3 regions of the Pacificimonas sp. ICDLI1SI03 genome follow, and region 3 is predicted to be linked to each of the others. Evidence: predicted binding sites of a transcription regulator. Region 3 holds the regulator's gene; each other region holds the start of a gene.
The links. The regulator LexA, encoded in region 3, represses DNA repair genes until DNA is damaged. The targets are predictions, from matches to a motif close to GTTCCNCNCTTGTTCT.

Region 1 (7,103 bases), 1.7 Mb from region 3:
TTTTTGGCCGATCATCAGCCCCGCAACCAGAACGACAATGTCTGGCTGGCGGCAAGCGAATTGCAGATGAATGATATTGCTGCGGGAAAGGTCCATTTCATTTTTCACAGTGCATTCGTCCGCTCCACCTTGCTCACGCGCGCCATGGACCTTCCCGGAAAAAGCCTTGGCCTCAGCGAACCGAGAATATTGAATGATCTGGCAGCCGCCGGTTCGAAGGCATCGCCCGCCTTGGTGCCGATACTGCGCCTGCTTTCTCGCCCGTTCGGCGCAGGAGAGATGGTGGTGATCAAGCCGTCGAATGTTGCGAACAGCCTGATTCCCGCAATCTTGTCGGCCCGCCCTGATGCACGGGCATTGCTGCTGACGGGTTCCATCGAAAACTTCCTGCACTCGGTGCACAAGAAGGGCATGATGGGGCGTCGATGGGTACGGCGGCTGTACCGCCACATCATGCAGTTCGCGCCAATGGATCTGGGCATGTCCACAGCCGAACAATTCGAAATGACCGACTTGCAATATGCTGGTCTGGCATGGTTTCTTCAGCAGCGGCAGTTTGCCATGCTGCTGTCCTCTGAACGCGAAAGATTGCGCAGCCTCGACAGCAATCGCTTCAACCAGGAGCGCTTCGAGACCTTGGCCAGGCTGTCAGAACTGTTCGATATGGGCGCCGGTCCCCAGGAATTGCGGGAAATGGTCGACGGGCCGACATTCGCCGTGCACGCAAAACTGGGCGGCGATTTCAAAACGCAAATCGAGACTCAGGAAGAAGCCGCCAAGAGCAGCGTCGTCGACCAGGAAGTGGCAATGGTGGCGCAGTGGGTGGGCCAGATAGCGCAGGCCGCTGGCGTCAGCTGGCCGCTGGCCCGCCCTTTATTATGAAGGTCCGCCCAAGCACCGGCACCCTTGAATTCACGCTGAATAAGCAGGTTTGCGCGCCACCCCGCTGACTACTTCCGAACGTAAACGTACCGGTCATTAAATCTTGCCCCCTCGGGATCGGCGGCGCTCCACAAATAGCGAAAAATCATCTGCTGTTCGTCGCTGGAGAGTGTGCCTGCATCTGCGATGCGATCTGCCCCTCCGCCTGCGTAGTCCAATATGCCGTGTGGCTGTCTGCCTTCACGACCAGCAAGGCATCGATGCCTGGGCCGACTGCCCACCCTGCCCCGATTTCCCCGGATTGACTCTATCGCCTGCTGTCGTTCTATTCGGAACATAAGTAGAACACTTAATGCGTGCAGGTTGATGAATGTGGACAGGATCAAGGCCATCCATCTTTTGGAATCGAATGATAATTTCATTCGAGGGGCCGAGGTGCGTCCAGCCGAATCGACCGCCGACTCGACACCTATTGCGGCTATCGACTCACATGCTCCCCTCTTGCCCGGCAGTCCCCGGCTGGCAGAGCTGTTTGCCCCTCCACGCGATGCTGGCGCAATCGGCTTCGCTCTGGCACAGGTGCCGCAGCGCGGCGGGCTATTATGGGTGCAGGACCGCATGTCGGCGCTGGAAACCGGCCGGCCCTATGGACACGCCTTTGCACGCTTCGGTCTGGCGCGGGATCGGCTGGTCCTTGCCTGTGCGCGCAACGCCGCCGACGTCCTCTGGACCATGGAGGAGGGGCTGAAATGCGCCTCTCTCTCTGCCATTATAGGGGAGGTGTGGGGAGAGCCACGGGCGCTCGACTTCACGGCGACGAAGCGCCTCGCTTTACGTGCAGAGCGGCAGGGGGTTCACGTCATGCTGATGCGCTTTGGCGGTGCGGCGAACCTGTCGGCGGCGCGGCGGCGCTGGCGGGTGGGTTCGCTGCCTTCCGCGCCTCACCCTTTCGATGGTGCCGCCCCCGGCGCGCCGCGCTGGCGGGCGGAACTGTTCCGCGCACGCGGCGAACGGCCCGGCATCTGGACGGCCAGCTATGACGAGGCGGCGCATCGTCTCCATCTTCATACCGCATCTGGCGATGGATCGCTGGATGCGGAAGTCAGGCGGAGACTGGCCGCAGGATAGGCCGCTCGTTCTGGCGGCGGAGGGTACGCACGGTCCCGTCATTCACGACGTGAACCCGGCGGCGGCGGCGCTGGGCATGGTCCGGGGCGGGCGCATTACCGATATGCGCGCGCTGGCGCCGGACCTTGCCGTAGAGGATGCCGACCCGGATGCCAATACCGCCGATCTCGCCCGGCTGGCCGGCTGGGCACAGCGCTGGTGCCCCTGGACACAAAGGGATGGCGCCGATGCCCTGCTCCTCGACACCACAGGTTCCGCCCATCTGCATGGCGGGGAGGCATCCATGCTGGGCGACATGGCCCGCATGTTCGCCGGCGCCGGGCTTAACATCCATCTGGCTGCGGCACCGACGGTCGGCGCCGCATGGGCCTTGTCCCACAGTGGCGGCGCGCACACGATCTGCCACGCGGACCAGCTTGCCGACATGCTCGCACCGCTGCCGGTCGGCACGTTGCGGCTGGATGCCGAAACGGTGCAGCTGCTGCAACGGCTGGGGCTAAAGACGATTGGCGCGCTGGCGGCGGTTCCGCGCGCGGCACTGGTCCGGCGCTTTCGCAAGGTCGAACAGCCCTGCCGCAACCCCGTCACCCGTCTGGACCAGGCCATGGGGCGCCGGGCGGAACCCCTTGTCCCCGCACAATTGCGCCCGCCCCTTCGCAGCATCCGGCGGCTGGCAGAGCCGCTCGGCGATCTGGCCGGGCTGATGCGGATATTGCAGGATCTGACGGGCGACCTGTCGGCATTGATGGACGAAAATCATATCGGTGCGCGGTCCTTGCGCTTCACGGCCTTCCGCGTCGACGGGCGCGCCCTGAATGCAGAGGTCGCGACCAGCCGCGCCAGCCGCGATGCCGCCCATATAATTCGCCTGTTCGACGGCAAGCTGGAGCGGCTGGACCCCGGCTTTGGCGTCGATGGCGCCGCGCTGGAGGTTCTGCGCGCGGAACCGCTGGGCGCCATACAAGACGATTTGAGCGGCGAGGGACGGGACCAGATGGCGTTCGTCGCATTGATCGATCGCCTGTCCGCCCGATTGGGAGAGGACGCCGTGTTGCAGTCCGTAACCCGGGGCAGTCATGTGCCCGAACGCGGCGAGGCCTTTCTTGCCGCCGCCGCGACGCCGCATCCGGACGCACGCAGCGTCAACCGACAGGGCCGAGCACCCTTGCGCCTGTTGAATACGCCCGAACGGGCAGAGGTCATCCATGCCGTGCCTGAAGGGCCGCCCGCACGTTTCCGCTGGCGGCGGCAATTACACGACGTGACCCGCGCGCAGGGTCCCGAACGCATCGCGCCGGAATGGTGGTGCGAACCGGGACGCACACGCCTGCGCGACTATTACCGGGTGGAGGATCGGGAGGGGCGGCGTTTCTGGCTGTACCGCGAAGGGCTGGCCTCCGACGATCGCGGCGGCACCCCCCTGTGGTTCGTACACGGCCTGGACGCATGACAAGATGCGCTCCCCGGCGCATCATTCCCATGCCGGTAATGCGCCATGCCTGATGCACCGACCACGCCCGACAAGCGGACGCTCAGCGCCTCCGATACGTTCGTGCCCAATCCGCGCGGGCAGTTCGTGGAACTGGGGCTGACCACCAGCTTCTCTTTCCTGCGCGGTGCATCGGACCCGATCGACCTCGTCACCACCGCCTATGCCCTCGGCTATGACGCGCTGGGCATTGCCGACCGCAACAGCATGGCAGGCGTGGTGCGTCTGCATAGTGAGGCGAAGACGGCGAAGATGACGCCCGTCATCGGCTGCCGCCTGGATCTGATGGATGCGCCATCGCTGTACGCCTATCCCCGCAGCCGTGCCGCCTATGGCGACCTCTGCCATCTTCTGTCTGCGGGCAAGATGACCGATGCCGACGGCGGCTGGCAGGCGAAGGGGGCATGCCATGTGCGGCTGGCCGACGTGGCACGGGGGCTGACCCGCGACATTTTCCTGATCGCCATTCCGGGCGAGGATCTGGATGCGTTCGCGGCCGACCTGCCACGCCTGTCCGCGCTTCCCATGCTGGGGCATGTCGCGGCGGCGTTTCGCTATCGCGACGACGACCGGGCGCGGATCGGGCGGCTGGCCGGTCTGGCGCAGACGCACGGCCTGCAATTGCTGGCCACCAATGACGTACATTATCATTGCCCGTCGCGCCGCCCGCTGCAGGACGTGATGACCTGTATCCGCGAAAAGGTGACGGTGGCGACGGCAGGGGATCTCCTCGATCAGAATGGCGAACGCTATCTGAAGCCGCCCGCCGAAATCCTGCGCCTGTTCGCGGACTGGCCCGATGCCATCCGCCAGACCCGCCGCATCGCCGATGCCTGCACCTTCAGCCTGGACGAGCTGAAATATGAATATCCGGAAGAAAGCGTCCCCGGCGGTAAAACACCCGACGCTCATCTTTCCGACCTCAGCTGGGCGGGCGCGAAAGGCCGGTATCCAGACGGCATACCGGCAAAGGTCGACGAACTGCTGCACAAGGAACTGAGGCTGATCGCAAAGATGGGCTTTGCGCGCTATTTCCTGACCATCAACGACATCGTCGCCCATGCGCGCGGGATCGGCATATTATGTCAGGGTCGCGGATCGGCGGCGAACAGCGCGGTCTGTTATTGCCTGGGCATCACCTCCGTCGACCCGGCAACGACGGAGCTTTTGTTCGAACGCTTCATATCGGAGGAGCGCAAGGAGCCGCCCGACATCGACGTCGATTTCGAACATGAGCGGCGCGAGGAAATTATCCAGCACATCTATCGGCGCTATGGCCGCGACCGCGCCGGGCTGTGCGCCACCGTCATCCATTATCGTCCGCGCATGGCCATCCGCGAAGTGGGCAAGATCATGGGCCTGTCAGAGGACGTGACCGCCGCGCTGGCCAGGACGGTCTGGGGCAGCTGGGGATCGGAAGTCGATGAGGACAAGGTGAAGGAAGCGGGGCTCGACCTCAACGACCCGCATCTGAAACGCACCATATGGCTGGCGGACCAGCTGATCGGCATGCCGCGTCATTTGTCACAGCATGTCGGCGGCTTCATCCTGACGCGGGAACCACTGACCCAGACCGTGCCCATCGGCAATGGCGCCATGCCGGACCGCAGCTTCATCGAATGGGACAAGGACGATATCGAGGCGCTGGGCATCATGAAAGTCGATGTGCTGGCGCTCGGCATGCTGACCTGCATCCGCAAATGCTTCGACCTTATCGAGGCGCAGCATGGTCGCCGCTACACGCTGGCCACTGTCGATCAGGAAGACGGGGCCGTTTACGACATGCTGTGCGCCGGCGATTCCCTTGGCGTTTTTCAGGTGGAAAGCCGTGCGCAGATGAACATGCTGCCGCGCCTGCAGCCGCGCAAATTCTACGATCTGGTCATTCAGGTCGCCATCGTCAGGCCCGGTCCCATACAGGGCGACATGGTGCATCCCTATCTACGCCGCCGCCAGGGCAAGGAACCGACCGTCTATCCCACCCCCGGCCCCCAACATGATCCGGATGAACTGAAAAACATCCTGAAACGAACGTTGGGCGTGCCCATTTTTCAGGAGCAGGCGATGAAGATCGCCATGACCGCCGCATGCTTTTCTCCGGCCGAGGCGAACAAGCTGAGAAAGGCGATGGCCACCTTCCGCTCTCGCGGGATGGTGTCGGAGCATAAGGAAAAGATGGTCGGGCGCATGGTGGAACGGGGCTATAATCCGGAATTCGCCGCCCGCTGTTTCAGCCAGATCGAGGGTTTCGGCGAATATGGCTTCCCGGAAAGCCATGCTGCCAGCTTTGCCCACCTCGTTTATGTGTCCAGCTGGATCAAATGCCACCATCCGGCGATCTTCTGCGCGGCGCTCCTCAATTCTCAGCCCATGGGATTTTATGCGCCCGCCCAGATCGTGCGCGATGCGCGCGAACATGGCGTGACGGTGCTGGCCCCCGATGTGAACATGTCGGATTGGGATTCCACCGTGATTGCCCCCCTCTCTTCCAAAAACGGAGGGGCCGTCGTCCGCCTCGGTCTGCGTCAGATCGACGGGTTTAAGGCGGCAGATGCCGCCCGACTGCTGGCGGCGCGCGGATCCCCTTATGAAACTGTGGAGGAGGTGCGCACCCGCGCCGGCCTCGGCGTTCCCGCCATCCAGATTCTTGCCGCTGCCGATGCCTTTCGTTCCTTGGGAAAGGATCGGCGCGCCGCGCTGTGGGATGCCCGCACCCTGAAAAACGCGCCAGACCTGCCGCTCTTCACCCATACCGACAGCCGCGACGAGGGCGCGGACATTCCCATATTGCTGCCCGCCATGCCGCTCAGCGAACATGTTGTGGCCGATTATCAGACGACACGCCTCTCCTTAAAGGCGCACCCGATGCAGTTCCTGCGCGGCGATTATTCCGCCCGCGGTTTCACCCGGGCGGCGGACCTGCGGCAATGTCGTTTCAACCAGCGCGTCTCGATCTGCGGCATCGTGCTGATCCGGCAGCGGCCCGGCAGCGCAAAGGGCGTGGTGTTCATCACATTGGAGGATGAAACGGGCGTGGTGAATCTGGTCGTCTGGCCCGACACGCTGAAAAAATACCGCAAGATCGTCATGGGTGCGCGGCTGATGGCGGTGGAGGGGACAGTGCAAATGGATGATGCAGTGATTCACGTCATTGCGAACCGAATGATCGACGATACGGCGCGGCTGAGCCACCTGTCCGATGATCTTCTGAAATCCGACCTGGCGCGCGGCGATCATGTCACCAGCCCCCTGCCCTCGAATGTCGGTCGCCACCCCCGCAATGTCAGCATCATCCCCAAATCGCGAGATTTCCACTAGCGATAGTCGCACGTCATTCCGGGACGCGGATTCGATCCACCAGCAAATCCACTTCCTCCGGCGGCGGCGCGGTCATGCGCGCGACGGCAACGGCAATTGCGAAATTCAGCACCATGCCGACAACCCCGATCCCCTCAGGCGAAATGCCGAACAACCAGTGGGCGGCGTCATTCGTTTCCGGCGCGGCAAATTTGAACCAGACGATATAGGCAAAGGTGAACAACAGGCCGGTGACCATTCCCGCAATTGCCCCTTCCCGATTCATGCGGCGCGAAAAAATCCCCAT
Region 2 (7,103 bases), 1.6 Mb from region 3:
ACCGACGGCCCGCCACTTCCACCGAAGGGCGGGCCGTTTTTGTATGTCAGGGATCCGATGGGGTGCCCGACCAAATCATGCCGTACACCAGGGGCGTCACACGCAGTTCGATCCGATTATTCCAGCGGCAGCATCAGTTTGGCAATCAGCCCATTCTCGCCGAAGTCGAACGTGATCGTTCCGCCATGCGCCCCCACCATGCGCTCCACGATGGATTTCCCGCTGTTTGAGGAGGCGATCTCTACATAATCGTCGAACGGGGCTGAATTTGCCGCGTCGTTCACAAATTCGCTCCAGTCTATGTAGAGCGTTTCGCCCTCCATGCGGCCTACGACGTCAATCTTTCCGGTAGGCCAGCGCAGGGCGCCATATTTCAGGGCATTCGTCGTCAGTTCATGAAAGGCGAGGGTCAATACCTGGGTGATGGCGTTTGTAACGACGACATCCGGCAGGTTCAGGATCAGGACTGAGCGGTCCTGGCGTCGGAAGGGGGCAATGACGGCCTCCGCCAAATCGGTCAGTTTCGCGCCGCCCTCCCCCGACATCAGCATGCGCTGCGTGCGCGCCAGCGCCTGCAACCTGGACCGGTAGAGCGCAAGGAAGTCCTCTTTGCTCTCTGTCTCGCGAGCGGTCCGGCCCGCCAGGGCATCCGCCAGCCCGATCAGATTGTTCACGCGATGACGCATTTCCTGCGTCGTCGTTTCCAGCACGGCATCGTGGCGTTTCTGGGCGGTAATGTCGGTTTGAACGCCCGTCACGCTCATAACGCGACCGTCGGCGTTGCGGCGAATGGTGCGGCCTACCGACAGAAGCCAGCGTTCGGGATCGTGCGCCATACGGAATTCGGCACGGAATTCCTCGGCGCCGGAACGGGCCGCGGCAAAGGCATCGATAACGGCATAGCGATCATTGTCGTGGACGGCATCCAAGAAGTCCTTCGGCGTCATGCTGCCCATGCCTGAAGTGTCATCGCCCCTTCCGAAATCGGTCAGCAGGCCGCTGTCGACGTCCCAACTCCAGACGCTCATGTCCGCCGCTTCCAGTGCGAGAGCAAAACGGGCGTTGCCGACATGCTGCTCGGCTTCCAGCCGCTCAGCCCGCTCCGTCAGCAGGCGTGTTTCGAGACCTAGAGCAACGACGCGGGCCAGATCCCCAAGCATCTCAATCAGATTATCGCCGATATCGTGGCGGGGTTCCGTATCGAGAATACAGAGCGTGCCCACCGGCTGCCCCCTCACGATGATCGGCGCTCCGGCATAGAAGCGCAGGTGAAAGTCGCCGGTGACCAGCGGATTGTTTCGAAGGCGCGGATCCTCCTGCGCGTCGGGTACAACCATCACCCTGTCCGGCTGCTGGATCGCATAGGTGCAAAAGGAAATATCGCGGGGTGTCTCGGTCAGCTCTGTCCCGTGGCGAGCCTTGAACCACTGGCGATCTTTTTCGACCAGCGTGATCAGCCCGACTGGCGCGTCAAAGGCCCGCGCCGCCGCCCGCGCGGTTGCATCGGTCGCTTCCTCCGCAACCGAGTCGAGGACTCTCAGCTCCCTGAGTACGGAGAGCCGTTCCTCTTCCCGGTCGGTTGCCATGGGAGGGTCGTCGATCTGCATCGGCGCCCCTCTATCGCGCTACGCAGCCGTCGGATACCCCATGCGAAGGCGACACTGCGTCAAGAAGCGCCGGTCAGACGCTTTCGTGCCGAAAGCCGATTTTCACGGCGACCTGGAAGTGCTCGACCTTTCCGTCGACAATGTGCCCGCGAACGCCGGTCATTTCAAACCAGTCGAGGTTCTTCAGCGTTTCGGAGGCACGTTCAACGGCTCCGCGAATGGCATCGTCGATGCTGGTTTCAGATGTCCCGACCAGTTCGGTGACAGCATAGACATTATCGGACATGTTCGGCCTCTTTCCAGTTACTTGTTTCCGAGGACAACAACGCTCAGGCGCGCGAAAGGTCCGCGCGATTAGCGGGAGAGCAGTTCAAGTATCGCGGCACCCATCTCCGGCTGCGTCAAATATCGTCCGCGACCGCGCGCAGTGCCATCGGCGCTGCGCATCTGGTCCACCTCGTCGGCTTCGGTGATGAGGCGATCCGCTCCGGCGCCCCTCGCAAAGAAAGGCACCAACTGCGCGGAATGGGAATTGGACCACCAGCGATAGCCCGGCATTGCGCCCGCTCCGTGCCATTCCAGCGGCTGGAACGGTTCATCGACATCGGGACCGAACAGCAAATGATCATGGTCGGCGGTCACGATCACCAGTGTATTTTCCCATGAAGCCGGGGTGGCAGGGTCGTCCAGCCACGCGGCGACCGCAGCAACGGCTGCGTCGAAATCCTCATATTCTTCAATGGCGCGGCCCAGCATGTTTGCGTGCATCGCCCAGTCGACGGCGCCCCCTTCGATAGACAGGAAGAAGCCGCGCTCCTGGTCCAGATGCGTCATGGCGGCCTCGGCCAGTTCCGTCAGGGACGGCACCGTTGTCAACAGCTTCGCCTCTCCCGGCGCATCGGTTTTCGGGTCGTGCCCTTCAGCCGCAGCGCGCTCCACCTGCATCGCCGCTGCAACCGGTGGCAAGACGATCACGCGATCATCGCCGCCGTAACGGCCCAGATCGTCAATTTCATCGCGGGTCTGGATCAACGTCCACCCGGATGAGCCATCGTTCAACGCCGACCAGCTTTCTGATGACAGCCAGCGGAATCGTTCCGCAGCGGCGGCTCCCTCACCGACCGGCTCTCCATCGGAATCAAAGTTGGGATGACCACCGCCGGCAATGAAGTCGAGCGTCGGCGATTCCAACATTTCTGCTGCTATTTCATGATAATTATTACGGCTGACATTATGCGCGCCGCCGCCAGCAGCCGGCGTGGCGTGGCTGAACGGCACCGTCGTAATGCTGCCAACGCGGCGGCCGGTGGCTTTGGCGGTTTCAGCAGCCGAAAGCTCTGGCGTACCGGAGCCGTCTACGTTCACGGCCCCATTATAGGTGCGCGTGCCCGTTACCATCGCAGACATCGTGTTCGCACTGTCAGGATGGGTGCAGCGATGCCATTCATAGCCCGCAAACCCGGCAGCATAGCCGGTTGCACATTCGGAATCCCCCGACAGGGGACGCACGTCCCATGCCTTTTCGCTGGTATAGACCAGGTCTGGATCCTGCCCCTCCCCCTCCGGTCCGTTCCGGAGGGCATAGGTCGCCAGAGACGCACGCTGCCACTCGCCTCCGTCAGCGAACAGCTTCGCCCCCGTCCACATGCGCGTCGCCGCCAGCATATTATATCCGGCGCCGTCCGCGATCATGACGATCACGTTTTTCGGCTTTTCCTGGGCGGCAACCGGCGTCGCGCACAAAGCGAGGGCGGCAAGCAAGCGAAACATCAGAACTTCCTTCTGGCGCGGAACATCCATGTCATCGGCTTGCCCAGATAGGCGAAGCCTGCGGCGGCGGTGTCGACATATGTCTCGTCGAGACAATTGTCGCATTCGATGGAGACGATCCACCAATCATCATCGGTGCGCAGGGAGATGCCGGCGTTCATGAGCACGCGGCCATCCGCCGTCGTACCGCCGCCCGTATCGAACACCGGACCGGCGGCCACCGCCATGTCGTCGCGATATTCGAACCCGATCGACGGGGTTACGAAGCTTTCCGCCCGCGCGATGTACCAGTCATAGCTGATCTGTCCGTTAGCGGTCAGGTCAGGGGCATAAAGGGGATCCATCCCAACCGGCTGAACGTCATTGCCATCTTCGAAGTCGGCATTCTGCCAGCCCACGGCGCCCGAAAGATTCAATCCCCGGAATGGCGCCGCCCGCATACTGGCCTCGGCCCCGTAATTGGTCATGTCGCGTACCGGGTTGGCGATGTCAAAGCCGCCGAAGCCGGGCAGCGCCCGCACATTCTGAGCATCCAGATAGAAACCTTTCAGGCGGGCCGCCAGCGCGCCGCCGAACAGTCCCGCCTCGACGCCGCCTTCATAGGTCCAATTGGTTTCGGGGCCACGGGGGTTCGCTCCGAATGCACCCGCATCGAGAGAGGATACGCCGCGGCTGGCGCTCGCAAAGATCGCGGCGGCATTCGACAGCGCATAGCGGGCGGAAACAAGCCCCGACCATTCGTCGGCGCCAAAATCCCGGAAACCGGTGCCACTGATGTCCTCGTCGCTGTACCGCAAGCCGGCGGTCAGCTCCAACGGAGTTCCCGTGCCGTAGCTGACGCCAGCACGCAGGGAGCGGCCCTTCACCTTGGTATCGAAGGGTGCATCGGTGAGTCCGAGTATCTGCGGCGCCGCGCCGCCCGCATCGACGAAGAAGTTTCCTACATCGCCGTCTTCATCGCGCTCAAATGCCGCTGCGCCAATGGTTAGTTTAACGCCACTGGCCAGATCGAAGCCCAGCGCCACATCCTGGCTGAACTCGGTCAGGTCCTCATCGGCGACCCGGACCAGTCCGCCGGTCGCCAGACCCCGCTCCGCTGGCAATGCCCCGCCAGACCTTACGGCGCTGCGCCCGTCAGCATAATCGATGGCCGATTCCTGACTCTGATCTACAAAACCGGTCAGCAGGCGCAGTTCGATCCCGTTACCCGTCCACAGGAAATCGGATGTAACAAGAAACGTATCGAGATCATTGCCAAGGCCCCTGCGCGCGCGGTCCCCGGCAAAGCCCAGATCGGCAAAGGCGGCGCCCTGATCCGGCTGGCTAACCCCCAGCCCGGTCGTTGCATAGCGATCGTCGCACCGCTGATCGCAGTCGAAGTTCAGGATATTCAGCGACTCGTCGTGCAGGAACGCAGCGGCCAAATTCCATTCGATATTTGCAGCAGGCGAGAGGCGCATGGCGAGGCGTCCACCATGGCGATCCTCCTGATTCAGGCGGTCGCCGGTGGTCAGATTGTCGACATAACCATCCGTATCCTGATAATAACCCTCCACCGTCAGGCCAAAGACCTCATTGGCGGTAACGGCGTCGATCGCCCCGCGAAGCGCCAGTCGGTCGAATTCACCATAATAGCCCTCGAACCAGCCATGGGTTTCCCGCCCCGGCCGGCGCAGGGCAAATTCTACCGAGCCGTTGGCAGATTGCTGGGCGCCCAGCATCGGCCTGGGTCCGGTCGCCACGGTCGCCTGCTGTATCTGAAACAGGCCCAGATGATTGGCCTCCTGCCGCGTCAGGCGGACCCCGTCGACATAGGTGCCGACATCCCGAAGCCCGCGAACGGTATAGAAATTCCCCGACCCAAATCCCGGCGTCGTCACAGCGACCGCATTCGGTGCATGAGAGACGATTTCCGTTGGCTCCGTCAGATAAAGAACTTCCAGGAGATCCCTGTTCAGGATCACCAGCGAGGCATCGTTCGGCGTACCGGCTGCCTGCATCTGGTCAGGCACCGCGGCAAAGGGATCGGAATCAGCCGGTGCAGGGGCATCCTGCGCGATCACGGGGGCCGCCATTATCGAGGCGAACAGAAGCAGCGAGGCGCGAAATCGCATGGGGAAATCCTGTGGGAAAATACTGTCCCGGCTCCTGTTACTGCCCTGCGAGAGAACGGCAAGTCCTGCGCGGCGGAACAATTCAAGAACAATTTCATTCTTGCCACAGGCTGAACCCAGGAGAAGACCGATGGAAAACGAAGACCCGAAATCCCACCCCACGTCGAATGCCGAAAAGGATCCGGAAACCTGGACCACGGGCGACGAGGAAATGACCGGCGCACAAGCAAGCTATCTGAAGACCCTGTCAGAAGAGGCGGGGGTCGAATTCGACGCCACGTTGTCGAAGGCGGACGCGTCGCTGCGCATCGACGAACTGCAGGAGAAAACCGGGCGCGGAAGCTGAAGAGGATCGCTGATCCGGCACGGTGAGCGTCGACCATCTGCGGGAATGACGCTGCACGCGAGCAGTGCTAGGGCCGCACCATGAGCCGAATCGGCATCCTCGGCGGGTCCTTCAACCCCGCGCATGTCGGCCACCGACATATCAGCCTTCAGGCGCTGAAGCGTCTGCAACTGGATGAGATATGGTGGCTGGTCAGCCCGCAGAACCCGCTGAAGAATCGTGCGGAAATGGCGCCCTTGTCCGTGCGGTATGCCTCCGCCCGCCGCATTGCACGGGGGGCACCCATCCGCGTGACCACGCTGGAGACGGAACTGGGCACACGATATTCCGTCGATACGGCGAAGGCATTGCGCCAAAGGTACAGGCGTCGGCACCGCTTCATATGGCTGATCGGCAGCGACAATCTGGTCGAACTGCACCGCTGGCGCGACTGGCGTTCACTGGCACGCACGCTGCCGATTGCGGTAATGGCCCGCCCCGCCTATCTTGGGGCGGCCCGCCGCGCCCGTGCGATGGGCTGGCTGCGGAGGTTCGTCAAATCCGAATCCCGTGCCAAAACCTGGACCGAGTGGAGCCTTCCCGCGATCGTGTTTCTGAATATCCCGACCGATCCGACCTCTGCCACGGCCTTGCGTGCGACCGATCCCGATTGGGCGGCGCGCCACCTTCCCACCGAAAAGGACTGACCCGACTTGCCCGACGCCGCTTCCGACGCCCTTCATGATCTCGTCCTCAGCAGCCTGGATGACGACAAGGCGCAGGATATCGTCGATATCCCGCTCGCTGGAAAATCGGAAATTGCCGATCACATGATCATCGCCTCTGGCCGCTCTACGCGGCAGGTCGCGGCGATGGCGCAAAAACTGTCCGAACGCATCAAGAAGGACACTGGCAATCCTGTCCGCATAGAGGGGCTGCCCGCCGCCGACTGGGTATTGGTCGATGCGGGCGACATTGTCGTCCACTTGTTCCGGCCAGAGGTTCGCAGCTTCTATAATCTGGAAAAGATGTGGGGCATGGATGCAGCGCCTGATGGCGCGAGCCCCAGCGAACGTACTATCGGAGAATAGCCGCCGCCCGACCTCAGCAGGACCAGAAGGCGTGGGCAGGAACACTATATGCGCCTTCACATCATCGCTCGTGGAAAGATCGGCCGTAGCGCGGAAGCCGAACTGGTCGCCCGCTATTCAAAGCGCGTGCGCCCCCCGCTGCTCCTGACCGAGCTTCCCGAGACGGGCGGAAAGTTTCCCGAGCCGCCCGCGCCCT
Region 3 (7,103 bases):
TCCTCTATGCGCACAAGGCGGATGCCGCTCGTCATCCCGCCTCCATCACGAAGGTGATGACGATGATGCTGGCCTTCGATGCGCTCGACGCCGGCAAGATCAAGATGGACGATCGGGTCGTCATGTCGGCGCATGCGGCGGCGCAGCCCCCCTCGAAACTGGCACTGGGCAAGGGCGGATGGTTGACGGTCGAGGAGGCCATCCGCGTCCTCGCCACGAAATCCGCGAACGATGTGGCGGTTGCGCTGGGCGAACATCTGGCAGGTACGGAAGTCGCCTTCGCACAGGAAATGACGGAGAAAGCCCGATCGATCGGTATGAATGCAACGGCGTTCTACAACGCCTCCGGACTGCCTAATCCGGCTCACTCCACGACGGCGCGCGATCTGGCCACCATGTCGGCCTATCTGATTCAGCATTATCCGCATTATTATGCGTTTTTCTCGCAGCAGCAGTATAATTTCTACGGCAAGGTGTTGCCGAACCATAACCGGCTGCTCGGTAAGCTGGTGGGCCTCGATGGGATCAAGACCGGGTTTACCAACGCGTCTGGCTTCACGCTCGCGGCATCGGCTCAGCGCGACGGCAAGCGTCTGGTCGGTATTGTGCTGGGCGCACCGTCCACGAAGCTGCGCAACGACAATATGGCAAATCTGATCAATGCCGGGTTCGATGTTCTGCGGCAGCGGAAGTTTGGTCGCAACGTTACGGTCGCCAGCTATATGAGTGAACCGGATCAGGCGCTGGGTAATTGGAACCCGGTCGTCGCGCAGGGATCACTGGATGAAGCTGAAGAGCCGGACTTTCAGCCCACCGCGGGAAATTAAGCTAAACAGCCCGGGGGCAGTTAAACTTCGGGTTCCAGCAGTTCGTGCAGGTGCACGACCAGATATTTCATCTCCGCATCATCGACGGTGCGCTGTGCATGAGCGCGCCACGCCTTTTCAGCGGTCTTATAGTCGGGGAAGATGCCCACAATATCGAGTGCAGAGGAATCTTCGAACTCCAGTCCGCGTGGATCCTTGACCCGACCCCCGAACACGAGATGCAATTTGCTGTCTGAAGCGTCGTGCTGTTTCATATCCGCCGCTATAGCGCCGCCTGCTCGGCCTGCAAGCGCCTCATTGTATCCTGCATGAAAGCGTCAAAGTCCTCGCCGGTCCAGGCGCGGTGGTCGCCTTCGGCATAAGCGATGGCGTTCCGGTGATAGATGGCAGCATTCAACCGGTTCGCGAGCCAATTTTCGCGCGTACGAATGACCTTTGCCGGGCTGCCAACGACGATGCTGTTCGGCGGGACGATCGTGCCGTCCTTCACATAGGCGTGTTGCCCGACGATGGAGTTGTTCCCGATCACAGCGCCGCCGTAAATGGTGGAATTGATGCCGATCAGGCAATTATCACCTATCGTGCAATTATGAAGGGTCGCCCTGTGGGTGATCGAACAATGTTCGCCTACCGTGACAGGGCCGCCTGGATCCGTGTGGATCATGACGAAGTCCTGTATGTTCGTCATGGCGCCGATGCGGATCGACGCTGCCTCCGATCGCATGACCACATTCATCCAGACGGATGAACCACGGCCCAGCTCTATGTCGCCATAAAGCTGGGCCGACGGGTCCACATAGGCGGCCTCACCTGTCGAGAGGCGGGACCTCAACTGATGCGTTTCTTCATCAATGTGACAAGGCCGTCAAAGCCATTGCGGCTGATATAGGCGTTGAAATCCTGTTCCTGCGTCAGCGCCATATTGACGCCGGAAACCTTCAGGTTGCGGATTTTGAAATCACTGCCGCCCTTTTTACGGACCTGCCAGACGGCATCGACCGGGTTGCCCGATTTCGGCGTGATGCGCGTGTAGACTTCAACATCGCCGCGGCTTCCCCGCGGAACGGCACGCGTTACCGACAGTTCGGAATCCTCAAAAGCGAACAGATTATTCGTGTAGGTAGCGACGACCCATTGCGGGAAGACCTTCATATACTCACGATACTGTGTGTCGCTGATGTCCTGACGGTGGCGGCGGATCAGATACTGGCCAATATAGTTCACGTCGAAATTGCTGGCGAGCATCTTGCGCAGTTCTTCCTGCGTCTGCGGCGACTGCGCGTCGCCCGAGCGGATCACGCCAAATGCGTCTTCCGCCAAACCGTCGATAAAGGCCGACGCGGCCTTTGTGTCGCTATCGGTCGCGGCCTGCGCTGAAGCGGGCGTCGCAACAAGGATGCTGAGGGGGGCTGCCATCGAAACGAGGGCGGCCGCTATGAAGGGCTTATGGAATTTCATGGAAATACTCCTACTTACCGGCGCGCAGGACATAGGATATGACCGCCGCGCGCTCGTCTGGTTTCTTCAAACCGGGAAAGGCCATTGTGGTTCCCTTCACGGTCTTTCTGGGGTCGTTCAGATATTCGTCGAGGCTGTCGCGCCCCCAGACGATATTCGATGCCTTCATGGCCGGGGAATAGCGCTTGAAATCAGCGGTTCCCGCTTCGCGACCGGACAGGCGAGTCAGCGAAGGACCCAGACGTACCTTCTCTCCGGGAACGTTAGGATCCCAGTGGCAGGCGCCGCAGCGTGTCTTGAACAGCGCTGCGCCATCAGGCGCGGATAGGGCAGGGATCGACATGAAGGCCGCAATGCCTGCGGCAATGGCAAACTTTATATGACCGTACATCGAAAAGGCGATTCCTCACTCTAGGTAGCTATTCCTATCGCAAGAATCCGATGAATTCGCGGTGAATTTCTCAAATGAATTTTCGGAGTGCCACGCAGATGCCCGCGCCGGCCCCGGCGTAGCTGTATATCGCGGCCGAAAGCTCGGTCAGTACCGCCGCAGCAGTCCAACCAGCTTGCCCTGCACCTTCACCTGGCTGGCGCGGTAGTTTTGCGGCTTGTAGTCCTTATTGGCAGGATCAAGCCGGATCATGTCGCCATTCTTGTTGAGCGTCTTCAGGGTTGCATCATTATCGTCGACCAGGGCCACGACGATGTCACCCGTGCGGGCATCGTCGCACCGTTCGATAAGGGCGTAGTCGCCGTCAAAGATCCCGGCCTCGATCATGGAATCGCCGGACACCTCCAGCGCATAATGATCGCCCTTCCCCAGCAGGGACGTAGGCAGACTCAGGGTTTCCGTGGTCTCTAGCGCTTCAATGGGCTGACCTGCGGCGATACGGCCGTGAAGCGGGATGTCGACGATATCCGGTTCTGAATCGTTGGCCGCCCGAACACTCTTCGGCTTGGCGCCGAAATCGACCTTTCTTACTTCGGCTTCGGGCATACGCAGAACCTCCAGCGCACGCGCGCGGTTCGCGAGGCGGCGAATGAACTTCCGCTCCTCGAGGGCGCTGACAAGCCGATGAACGCCACTTTTCGACTTGAGATCGAGAGCTGCCTTCATTTCTTCAAAAGAAGGAGAAACGCCGGTCTTCCGCAACCGTTCGTCGATGAACCTCAACAGTTCGAATTGCTTCGCCGTCAACATCGTTCGCGCTCCGTTCCCATGAACAATAGAAGAACGGGTAGGGGGTAAATCAGGTCCTGTCAAGTATCAGGACGGGCACCGACTCGCCGGTGGTGGCGGGTTTTGCATGGGACGGACGTATGATCAGCGCATTCGCGCGTGCCAGGGCCGCCAATTGCGCACTGTCCTGTGTTGCGAGCGGCGCCACAACGTCGCCGGAGAGGGTGGCACGCAGATGATCGCGCCTGTCCCCGTTCGCCGGAAGGGGCTGGCCAAGCCGTGCATTGGTCTCGCCCAACGCTGGATCCGCACCGCGAAGGGCCAAAACCATCGGTCTGACAAAGAGAAGCATGCAGACATAGGCGGAGACCGGGTTGCCCGGTAGCCCGACCAGGCGGGCAGCGCCGAGAGTTCCTGCAATCAGAGGTTTGCCTGGCTTGATGGCGATGCGCCAGAAATCGAGCGTGGCGCCGGCGTCATCGAGAGCGTCCTTGACGAGATCATGGTCACCGACGCTGGCGCCGCCGATGGTGATGATGATGTCGAATTTAGATGCACGCATCAATGCGTCGCGGATTTGCGCGCGATCATCCGGAACGATGCCGAAATCTTCAACATCTGCGCCTGCCGCGGCCAAGGCCGCGGCGATCATTGGGCCGTTGCCGGCGACAATCTGGGATGGTCCCGGCGGCGTTCCGGGGGGCACCAGTTCGTCACCGGTGGCGATGATCGCGACGCGCGGGGCGGCGTGCACCTGAAGCCGGGCATGTCCCGCACTGGCCGCCAGACCAACGACAGGGGCAGATACGAGACTGCCGACAGGGAGCAATTCCTGGCCGTTGGAATAGTCATTGCCTTCGGGCCGTATATGTGCGCCGATTTCTGGCGGGCCGCCCCCCTTCAGGGTCAGCGTATCGCCGGATCGTTCCACATCCTCTTGAACGATCACGGTATCTGTGCCGCCCGGAACCGGAGCGCCTGTAAATATCCTGATCGCGGCGCCCTTTTCGACGGAGCCGGCAAACCCCGCCCCGGCTGCGCTTTCGCCCCGAACTGTCCATGGGCCGGGCATATCCGCCCATCGGATGGCATATCCGTCCATTGCCGAGGCGGCGAAGGGCGGTTGTGTCAGTTTTGCAATCAGCGGCGCCGCAAGAATCCGTCCCCGCGCCGCCTCAAGCGGCACATCCTCTGCGGCAAGTGGTACAATTCCCGACAAAAGCCGGTCGTACGCATCCTCGAAGCTAAGCATTCTCCGCGCGCCAGTCCCCCGACTTGCCACCGCTTTTCGATTTCAGGTGCAGGTTTTCTATCCGCATTCCCTTATCGATCGCCTTGGCCATGTCGTAGATCGTCAGGAGTGCGACCGAGCAGGCGGTCATCGCCTCCATCTCGACACCGGTGCCAAAAGTGGTGGTCGCCATTGCCTCTGCCGACACGCCGCCATCATCCACCTGCAGCTCGATGGTGACGCTGGTGAGCGGCAGGGGGTGGCACAGCGGGATGAGTTCGGATGTTTTCTTGGCCGCCATGATGCCGGCGATACGGCCCGCGGCCAGAACGTCGCCCTTTGGCACCGAACCGGAGGCGATCGCATCGCGCGCCTCCGCAGACATCGAAATCCGACCTGCCGCCACGGCGATACGCTTGGTCTGGGCCTTCGCCGAGATGTCCACCATCTGCGCCGCACCGTCCGCGTTCAGATGCGTCAGATCAGGCACCGATCAACCTCCGCGTGGCGGCGGTGACATCATCCTGCCGCATCAACGTTTCGCCAACCAGAAATGCCTTCGCACCGGCATTCGCCAGGCGGTCCAGATCATCGATGCGGGCAAGCCCGCTTTCCGCGACAATCAGCCGATCGGCGGGAACAAGGGGGGCGAGGCGCTCGGTCGTCGACAGGTCGACCTCCAGCGTTTTCAGATTGCGATTATTGATGCCGATCAGGCGCGATTTCAGGCGAAGGGCCAATTCAAGCTCTTCTTCGTTGTGCACCTCTACGAGCACATCCATGCCCTGCTCCCGGGCGAGCATTTCCAGGTCGCGCGCCTCATAGCGGTTAAGCGCCGCCATAATCAGCAGGATGGCGTCCGCCCCCATCTCTCGGCTCTCGATGACCTGATAGGGGTCGACGATGAAATCCTTGCGCAGGATCGGCAGGTCGACACCGCCGCGAACCGTACGCAGAATTTCGTCGGATCCCTGGAACCACTTATCCTCTGTCAGAACCGAAAGGCAGGCGGCGCCCCCGTTTACATAGGCGCGTGCCAGCTTTGCCGGCTCGAAATCCTCGCGGATGAGCCCCTTGGACGGGCTGGCCTTTTTCAACTCTGCGATCAATGCGTGCCGGCCGCTCACCGCTTCGAGAGCAGCGATGAAGCCGCGCGGTGGGTGTATGGTCGCCGCCTTCGCCTCGAGGATCGCCTGCGGCACGGCAGTTTTGCGGGCAATCAGTTGCTCTCTCTTATAGGCGATTATCTCCTTGAGCGTGTCGCTCATCGAAAGGCCCTCCATTGATCCAGCTTGTCGCGTGCCGCGCCCTCGTCGATGGCGGCGGCTGCTTTTGCGGCGCCGGATTTCAGGTCGCCGGAAACGCCCGCGATGCATAGGGCCGCCGCAGCATTCATGACAGTGATATCGCGATAACCACCGTGCGCACCGTCCAGCAGGCGGATGAGCGCATCGGCGTTCTCCTTCGGTGTGCCGCCGCGTATTGCGTCGATATCGTGCTGTGCCAGCCCGGCCTCGGCGGGGGTGATGGTCTTCGTCGTCACTTCGGCCTCGGTCAGGCTACTGACGCGGCTACCCGTGGTGACGGTCAGTTCGTCCAGCCCATCGCCCCCGTGGACGACACTGGCGCTGACGGCGCCCAGATCGCGCAATGCCTCTGCTAGCGGCTCTGTCCAGCCGGGGGCGAACACGCCGACCAACTGCCGCTTCACGCCAGCCGGATTGGCGATTGGTCCCAGCAGGTTAAAAATGGTTCGCCGCCCCAGTGCCCGCCGCACGGAGGCGACCCGCGCCATAACCGGATGATGACGGGCGGCGAACAGAAAGCCGATGCCGACCTCCTGGATTGAAGCCTCGACGCGGTCAGGGGCGAGATCAAGATCGAGGCCAAGGCAGCTGAGCACATCCGCGGCGCCCGACTGTGATGATGCCGCCCGGTTGCCGTGCTTTGCGACCGGAACTCCGCAGGCGGCAACGATGATCGCCACGGCGGTCGAAATGTTGCGGGTGTGCATACCGTCGCCGCCGGTGCCGCACACGTCGATGGCCCCCTCCGGTGCGTCGACGGATATCATGCGCGCGCGCAGGACGCGCGCGCCTGCGACGATTTCTGCCACCGTTTCCCCACGCTTCGCCAGTTGCAAGAGAAAGCGGCCGATTTCGGCATCGTCCAGACCGCCGGATAGGATGGTGTCGAAGGCAGCTTCGGGATCGTCGAGCGGCCGGGAAGGGTCGGGAAGCTTCATTCCGCCAGTCCCGCAAGCTCCAGAAAGTTCCTGAGCAGTGCATGGCCGTGCTCGGTCGCAATGCTCTCAGGATGGAATTGTACGCCGTGCAGCGGCAAGTCGCGGTGGCGAAGTCCCTGGATGATCCCATCGTCTGAATGGGCATTGGCGACAAAAGGTGCA

Region 1: the regulator LexA is predicted to act here: its motif matches at 1,214-1,229, upstream of ACSMXM_RS09885 (ImuA family protein).
Region 2: the regulator LexA is predicted to act here: its motif matches at 5,566-5,581, upstream of ACSMXM_RS09275 (DUF3072 domain-containing protein).

The regions. Positions count from the first base shown of each region.
Region 1 is NZ_JBSQAU010000001.1:2,034,548-2,041,650, forward strand. Features, by position in the region: gene ACSMXM_RS09880 (hypothetical protein) at 1-882, shown strand, start outside; gene ACSMXM_RS09885 (ImuA family protein) at 1,384-2,010, shown strand; gene ACSMXM_RS09890 (Y-family DNA polymerase) at 1,919-3,460, shown strand; gene ACSMXM_RS09895 (error-prone DNA polymerase) at 3,506-6,817, shown strand; gene ACSMXM_RS09900 (sodium:solute symporter family protein) at 6,831-7,103, opposite strand, start outside.
Region 2 is NZ_JBSQAU010000001.1:1,897,765-1,904,867, forward strand. Features, by position in the region: gene ACSMXM_RS09255 (sensor histidine kinase) at 117-1,607, opposite strand; gene ACSMXM_RS09260 (dodecin) at 1,681-1,893, opposite strand; gene ACSMXM_RS09265 (alkaline phosphatase) at 1,962-3,377, opposite strand; gene ACSMXM_RS09270 (TonB-dependent receptor) at 3,377-5,491, opposite strand; gene ACSMXM_RS09275 (DUF3072 domain-containing protein) at 5,622-5,837, shown strand; gene ACSMXM_RS09280 (nicotinate-nucleotide adenylyltransferase) at 5,918-6,523, shown strand; gene rsfS (ribosome silencing factor) at 6,530-6,907, shown strand; gene ACSMXM_RS09290 (23S rRNA (pseudouridine(1915)-N(3))-methyltransferase RlmH) at 6,956-7,103, shown strand, end outside.
Region 3 is NZ_JBSQAU010000001.1:299,357-306,459, forward strand. Features, by position in the region: gene ACSMXM_RS01430 (D-alanyl-D-alanine carboxypeptidase family protein) at 1-827, shown strand, start outside; gene ACSMXM_RS01435 (DUF4170 domain-containing protein) at 848-1,081, opposite strand; gene ACSMXM_RS01440 (gamma carbonic anhydrase family protein) at 1,090-1,659, opposite strand; gene ACSMXM_RS01445 (MlaC/ttg2D family ABC transporter substrate-binding protein) at 1,656-2,285, opposite strand; gene ACSMXM_RS01450 (c-type cytochrome) at 2,296-2,676, opposite strand; gene lexA (transcriptional repressor LexA) at 2,824-3,486, opposite strand; gene ACSMXM_RS01460 (molybdopterin molybdotransferase MoeA) at 3,536-4,717, opposite strand; gene moaC (cyclic pyranopterin monophosphate synthase MoaC) at 4,710-5,186, opposite strand; gene trpC (indole-3-glycerol phosphate synthase TrpC) at 5,179-5,964, opposite strand; gene trpD (anthranilate phosphoribosyltransferase) at 5,961-6,941, opposite strand; gene ACSMXM_RS01480 (anthranilate synthase component II) at 6,938-7,103, opposite strand, start outside.